2 regions of the Streptomyces sp. NPDC054841 genome follow, and region 2 is predicted to be linked to the other one. Evidence: riboswitches for the same ligand, from Rfam matches in the RefSeq annotation. Region 2 holds a riboswitch; the other holds the start of a gene.
What was found. A riboswitch is a leader RNA that binds a small molecule or an ion and turns the genes downstream of it on or off. The one in region 2 is predicted to bind S-adenosylmethionine.
Positions count from the first base shown of each region.

Region 1: it holds a riboswitch for S-adenosylmethionine, as region 2 does, so the genes downstream of both, thrC (threonine synthase) here and ACWGI8_RS25485 (aminotransferase class V-fold PLP-dependent enzyme) in region 2, are expected to answer to the same signal.

Region 1 covers NZ_JBSGZO010000072.1:21,470-24,869, reverse strand. Annotated here, with positions in the region: partial or broken gene ACWGI8_RS13200 (DUF7927 domain-containing protein) at 1-195, opposite strand, end outside; gene ACWGI8_RS13195 (glucosyl-3-phosphoglycerate synthase) at 279-1,274, opposite strand; SAM riboswitch class I at 1,392-1,547, shown strand; gene thrC (threonine synthase) at 1,541-2,851, shown strand; gene ACWGI8_RS13185 (MoaD/ThiS family protein) at 2,848-3,123, shown strand.
Region 2 covers NZ_JBSGZO010000213.1:86-3,485, reverse strand. Annotated here, with positions in the region: gene qcrB (cytochrome bc1 complex cytochrome b subunit) at 1-233, shown strand, start outside; gene trpD (anthranilate phosphoribosyltransferase) at 361-1,425, shown strand; SAM riboswitch class IV at 1,618-1,735, shown strand; gene ACWGI8_RS25485 (aminotransferase class V-fold PLP-dependent enzyme) at 1,940-3,388, shown strand.

The DNA.
Region 1 (3,400 bases), on a different contig from region 2:
GTCCGGACAGCCGAGTACGGTGTTGCCGATGGTGGTGAAGTCGCCGTACAGCGAGGCGGCGTAGCGCTTCTCGAAGGAGGAGGCGCTGTCGGTGACGGCCCCGCCGGGGGAGGGCGGAGCGGTCGGCCCGGCCATTCCGGTCGAGACGGTGGTGACGGTCGCGACGACCGTCAGGGCCCCGACGAAACGGGGCAACCTGGAATTCTGGCGCCAAGCGCCCATGAGTCTCGCATAGCCCATAAATGCGAAATTTAGACAATCTGACTGGCTGTGCCCGGCTACGCCGCGCCCGTGTTACGCCGCCCGGCCCGCTTCGCATACTCCGCGTACTCGGGGATTTCCACCATCGGCGGCCGCTCCTCGGTGTCCACCGGATGGGTCCGCGGTACGAACCCGTCCTCGCCGCGCTCGAACTGGGTCAGCGCCGGACGCACCAGATGACCCCGGGACAACCGCAGTTGGGCCGTACGGTAGATCGCCGCCGCCATCCGGCCCAGCGCCTGGCTGTCCTGGTGCCGGTGCAGCCGTACGCCCACGTCCACCTGTGCCAGCGCGTCCAGGCCCACCGTGTGCAGCGCGTCCACCAGCAGCCCGAGCTCCACCCCGTACCCCACCGGGAACGGCAGCCGCTCCAGCAGCGAGCGCCGCGCCGCGTACTCACCGCCGAGCGGCTGGACGAACCCGGCCAACTGCGGCCAGTGCAGATTGAGCAGCGGCCGCGCCACCAGCTCCGTCACCCGGCCGCCCTGCCCGGTCCTGCCGGAGGCGGGCGCGTCGACATCGGTGGTCCCGAGCGGCCGCTCGTACATCGCCTTCACGAACTGCACGTCCGGCTCGGTCAGCAGCGGGCCGATGATCCCGGAGACGAAGTCCGCGGAGAACTCCCTCAGGTCCGCGTCCACGAAGCAGACGATGTCGCCGCCGGTCACCAGCAGCGAGCGCCACAGCACCTCGCCCTTGCCGGGCAGCGCCGGTATGCGCGGGAGTATCGCGTCCCGGTGCACCACGCGTGCCCCGGCCGCCGCGGCGACCTCGGCGGTACGGTCCGTCGACCCCGAGTCGACGACCACCAGCTCGTCCACGAGCGGGACCGCCTCCGACATCAGCTCGCGCCGGATCACGGCGACGATCTCCCCGACCGTCGCCTCCTCGTTCAGAGCAGGGAGCACCACGCTGACCGTGGTGCTCTGCTTGGCGGCCAGTAGCTGGTCCAGGGGGCGGTCCGCCACCGACCAGGACCGCCGGGCCAGCCAGCGCTCCACCTCTTCCAGCACGTGATCTCCATCTCGCGGATCGGACGACCATCTCAAGCGTCCGGGGGTTCGGTTACAGTCTTGAACAACGCGAACGGCCGTCGCATGTCGGGGGTCCTCTCGCGAACAACCGAATACCGCTCATCCAGAGGGGCAGAGGGACACGGCCCGTTGAAGCCCCGGCAACCCTCCAGCCGGTTCTCGTCGCACGTCATACGACACTCGCGCGGGGCCCCGGCTAGGGAAGGTGCCAATTCCGTCTCGTGGCGAGATGCGCCGCGAGGAAGATGAGGAGAAAGGGCCTCGCCTCCATGGCTGTGCAGACCGTTGCCACCACCACCGACTCTGTTGATCTCGGCCCCGCCTCCGGGCTCTCCTGCCGCGAATGCGGCGAGCGGTTCGCGCTCGGCCCGATCTTCGCCTGCGAGATCTGTTTCGGGCCGCTCGAAGTCGCGTACGACCTGCCGAGCGGCGACCCGGAAGCCCTGCGCAAGCGGATCGAGAACGGCCCCGAGAACATCTGGCGCTATGCGCCGCTGCTCCCCGTCCCCGCCGACGTGGCGAGCAAGCCGAACCTGAACCCGGGCTGGACCAAGCTCGTCAAGGCCGACAACCTCGCCCGCGAGCTGGGCGTCGACACCGGCAAGCTCTTCGTCAAGGACGACTCCGGCAACCCGACGCACTCCTTCAAGGACCGGGTCGTCGCCCAGGCCCTGGAGGCCGCCCGCGCCTTCGGCTACACCACGCTCTCCTGCTCCTCCACCGGCAACCTGGCGGGCGCGGTCGGCGCCGCCGCCGCCCGGGCCGGCTTCCGCTCCTGCGTGTTCATCCCGCACGACCTGGAGCAGGGCAAGGTCGTCATGGCCGCCGTCTACGGCGGCGAGCTCGTCGGTATCGAGGGCAACTACGACGACGTCAACCGCTTCTGCTCCGAGCTCATCGGCGACCCGGCGGGCGAGGGCTGGGGCTTCGTCAACGTCAATCTGCGCCCGTACTACGGCGAGGGGTCGAAGACGCTCGCGTACGAGATCTGCGAGCAGCTCGGCTGGCGGATCCCCGACCAGATCGTCATCCCCATCGCCTCCGGCTCCCAGCTCACCAAGATCGACAAGGGTCTGCAGGAGCTGATCAAGCTGGGCCTCGTCGAGGACAGGCCCTACAAGATCTTCGGCGCCCAGGCCGAGGGCTGCTCCCCGGTGTCCGTGGCCTTCAAGGCCGGCCACGACGTGGTCAGGCCGCAGAAGCCCGACACCATCGCGAAGTCCCTGGCGATCGGCAACCCGGCCGACGGCCCGTACGTCCTGGACATCTGCCGGCGCACCGGCGGAGCCGTCGAGGACGTCACCGACGAGCAGATCGTGGACGCGATCAAGCTGCTGGCCCGCACGGAGGGCATCTTCACGGAGACCGCCGGCGGCACGACGCTCGGCGTGGCGAAGAAGCTGATCGAGGCAGGCGTCATCGACCCGTCCCTCACCACGGTCGTCGTCAACACGGGTGACGGCCTGAAGACCCTCGACGCGGTGGCCCCCACGACGGGTATGTCCGCTGTCATCCGCCCCAACCTGGACTCTTTCCGAGAGGCTGGCCTCGCATGAGCGTCAACGTCCGCATCCCCACCATCCTCCGCACCTACACCGGCGGCCAGGCCGAGGTCCCGGCGGAGGGCGTGACCCTCGCCGAGGTCATCGCCGACCTGGAGAAGAACCACGCGGGCATCGCGGCGCGGGTTCTCGACGACCAGGGCAAGCTGCGCCGTTTCGTGAACGTGTACGTCAACGACGACGACGTCCGCTTCGAGCAGGGCCTGGAGACGGCCACGCCGGACGGCGCGGGCGTCTCGATCATCCCGGCCGTCGCCGGAGGCTGACCATTCAGCGCAGTGCCGGAGGCTGACCATCCGGCACGGAGGCTGACCATCCGGCACAGTTCCGGAGGCTGACCGTCGGGCGCCGTGCCGGAGCCGTGATCGCCACGCATTGTTAACAGAATTGCCCCCTCCGCAAGCTAAGCGGAGGGGGCAATTCTGCATGGTTGAGCGCGGTAGAGTTGGGAAGTCCCCTCCACTGCTTGTGCCAGACGCATATGAGAATGCGCCCGAGCGCGACAAGAAGCAGCCAAAGTGTTCGACTTCGATGCGGCTTATG
Region 2 (3,400 bases):
AGGTCCACGAGCCGCTGACGCAGGAGGCCCTGCACACGCTCACGGCGCACGAGCAGTACGAGCCGCTCGAGATCGGCCCGACGGTCGACGAGAACGGTGTCGAGCGCAAGGTGCCGCTCACGCAGAAGCTCCGGGCGAGGCTCAGCAAGGGCTACTACGGCGAGGGGAACCAGATTCCCAAGCCGACCGCCGAGGAGTTCAAGGAGATCACGAGCGGCCACGGCCACCACTGATCCCACCCACTGATCGCAGCGATCGCCACGGCAGGAGCCCCGTCCACTCGATGGACGGGGCTCTTTGCCGTCCCCCCGCGCTCGATAGGGTGGTGGCATTCCTATACGTACGGACCCAGGAGCGACCATGAGCGCTGTGACCCCCGCAGGAGGCACTACCGCGGCGGGCCTTTCCTGGCCCGGGGTACTGGACTCCCTGCTGTACGGCCGCGACCAGAGCGCGGAAGCCACCGCGTGGGCCATGGACCGGATTCTGCGGGGCGAGGCCACCGACGCCCAGATCGCCGGGTTCGCCGTCGCGCTGCGGGCCAAGGGCGAGACGGTCGAGGAGATCTCCGGTCTCGTACGAACGATGTACGCCCATGCTCGGGTGATCGACGTCCCAGGGGCGACCGTCGACATCGTGGGCACCGGCGGCGACGGCGCGAAGACCGTCAACATCTCGACGATGTCCGCGATCGTCGTGGCCGGCACCGGCGCGAAGGTCGTCAAGCACGGCAACCGTGCCGCGTCCAGCGCGAGCGGCGCCTCGGACGTCCTGGAGAAGCTCGGCGTCAATCTGGAACTGACGCCGGAGCGGGTGGCCGAGGTCGCGGAGGAAGCGGGGATCACCTTCTGCTTCGCCGTGAAGTTCCACCCCGCGCTGCGGCATGTGGCCGCTGCGCGCAAGGAGCTCGGAATCCGTACGACGTTCAACTTCCTGGGGCCGCTCACCAACCCCGCCCGGGTGAAGGCCCAGGCCACGGGCGTCGCCGATGCCCGGATGGCGCCGATCATGGCCGGAGTGCTCGCCGAGCGGGGATCCAGCGCGCTCGTCTTCCGCGGTGATGACGGCCTGGACGAGCTCACCACGACCGCGACCTCCCGGGTGTGGATCGTCCGGGACGGCGCGGTGCGCGAGGAGGCCTTCGACCCCCGGGACGTGGGCATCGAGCTGGTCCCGGTCGAAGCGCTGCGCGGCGCGGACGCCTCGTACAACGCGGATGTCGCCCGCCGGCTCCTCGCCGGTGAGTCCGGCCCGGTGCGGGACGCGGTCCTGCTGAACTCGGCGGCGGCGCTGGCCGCGCTGGAGCCGGGCGGGGGCACTCTGGTGGAGCAACTCCGGGCCGGGATCGCGAAGGCCGCGGAGTCCATCGACTCCGGGGCGGCGAAGCAGGCGCTGGACCGCTGGGTGGCGGTGAGCAACGCGTAACGCCCGGCGGCGGGCGTGCTGGTGCGGGGTCTGTGCGGGCACGGGCCCCGCACCCTTGCGTGCGGGAAGCCATGGCGAGTCGTGGGGCCGTGGGGAGCTGCCGGGAAGTCGCGGTGAAGTCGCGGGCGAGTGACGTCCCGGTATCCGGACACGAGTTGCGCGAGGGCGATCAGCTGGCATAGCTTCGCGACAGGTCATGAGTGACAGCGATTACGGCCCCGGCCCGCTGTCCGGCAACCCTCCGTCCGTGGCGGGGTGCCCCGGGTGAAGACCAGGCCGTGGGCAGCGAGGTCCGCGGCAAGCGCGGACCCCTTGCAACCCCTGGGGTCCTGGTCCTCAAGGGAGCAGTCTCGTGAGCAAGCGAATGCGATAGGGCGCGAAGCCCCTCACTTCAATTCCCTCCGTACGGTGACCGCCGTGCGTCGAGGCAACCCCCGTACGCGGAGCGCCGGTTGGGCCGCTGCCGCACGGGTTCTTGAAGCCGATTCGCCTTTTCCTGCCGGGAGATACCGCCATGTCCGCATGCCCGAACACCGCCGAAGCCACTGCCACCGCCGCCGCCACTGTCACCGCCCCCTCTGCTGTCACCGCCCCCGCCCCCTCTGCTGTCGTCGCCACCGACGCCGACCCCTGCTGTGCCGCCCCGCTGCCGGTACTCGGCCGGGACGTCACCGTGCCGCTCGTGACCGGCGGCGAGGTCACGTATGCCGCCCTCGACTACGCGGCGAGCGCGCCGGCGCTGCAGCGGGTGTGGGACGACGTTGCCGCGTACGCCCCGTACTACGGCAGCGTGCACCGCGGCGCCGGGTATCTCTCGCAGCTCTCCACGGACCTGTTCGAGAACAGCCGTGTGGCGGTGCACGAGTTCCTCGACTGCCGGGACGGCGACCAGGTCGTCTTCACCCGCTCGACCACCGACTCGCTCAACCTGCTGGCCGCCGTACTCCCCGCCGACTGCCAGGTGTTCGTCTTCGAGACCGAGCACCACGCCTCGCTGCTGCCGTGGAGGGACGCCCGCGTGACGTACCTCGACGCGCCGCGCACGCCGGGCGAGGCGGTGCGAACCCTGGAGCTGGCCCTCGCCGACCGTGACCCCTACGGCCCCGCGCTGGTCTGCGTGACCGGCGCGTCCAATGTCACCGGGGAGCTCTGGCCGGTACGCGAACTCACGGCCGCCGCCCACGCCCACGGCGCGCGCATCGTGCTGGACGCCGCGCAGCTCGCGCCGCACCACCCCGTCTCGGTGAAGGACCTGGACGTCGACTGGGTCGCCTTCTCCGGGCACAAGCTGTACGCCCCGTTCGGCTCGGGTGTGCTCGCCGGGCGCGCGGACTGGCTGCAGAAGGCGGAGCCGTACCTGGCCGGTGGCGGTGCCTCGAAGAAGGTCGCGCGACGCAACGACGGTGGCGTGGAAGTGGACTGGCACACCACCGCCGCCCGCCACGAGGCCGGTTCGCCGAACGTCATCGGCGTCTACTCGATCGCGTCCGCGTGCAAGGCGCTGACGGAAGCCGGTTTCGACGCGCTCGTCGCGCGCGAGCGGCATCTGATCGCGAAGGTCCGCGAGGGCCTGGCGGAGGTGCCGGAAGTCAAGATCCTGTCGCTGTTCGGCGACGACGCACCGCGCGTCGGTGTCATCTCCTTCGTGGTGGAGGGCTGGAACAGCTCCCACTTCGCCGCCGCGCTGTCCGCCGAGTACGGCATCGGCGTACGGGACGGCCTCTTCTGCGCCCACCCGCTGGTCCGCACCCTGCTCGGCAGCGACCCGCAGGACCCGGGCGAGTGCGGTGCGCCGGAGGCCGAGCCGGGCGAGAGGTCGCTGAACGCGATCCGGGTCAGCTTCGGCGCCGGTACGCCGGACGAGCACGTCGAGCGCTTCGTCCGGGCCGTGAAGGAGCTCGTGCGCGACGGTGCGAAGTGGAACTACCGCACCGAGGACGGCAGGTGCGTGCCCGCGGTCTAGGGCCTGTCCGGT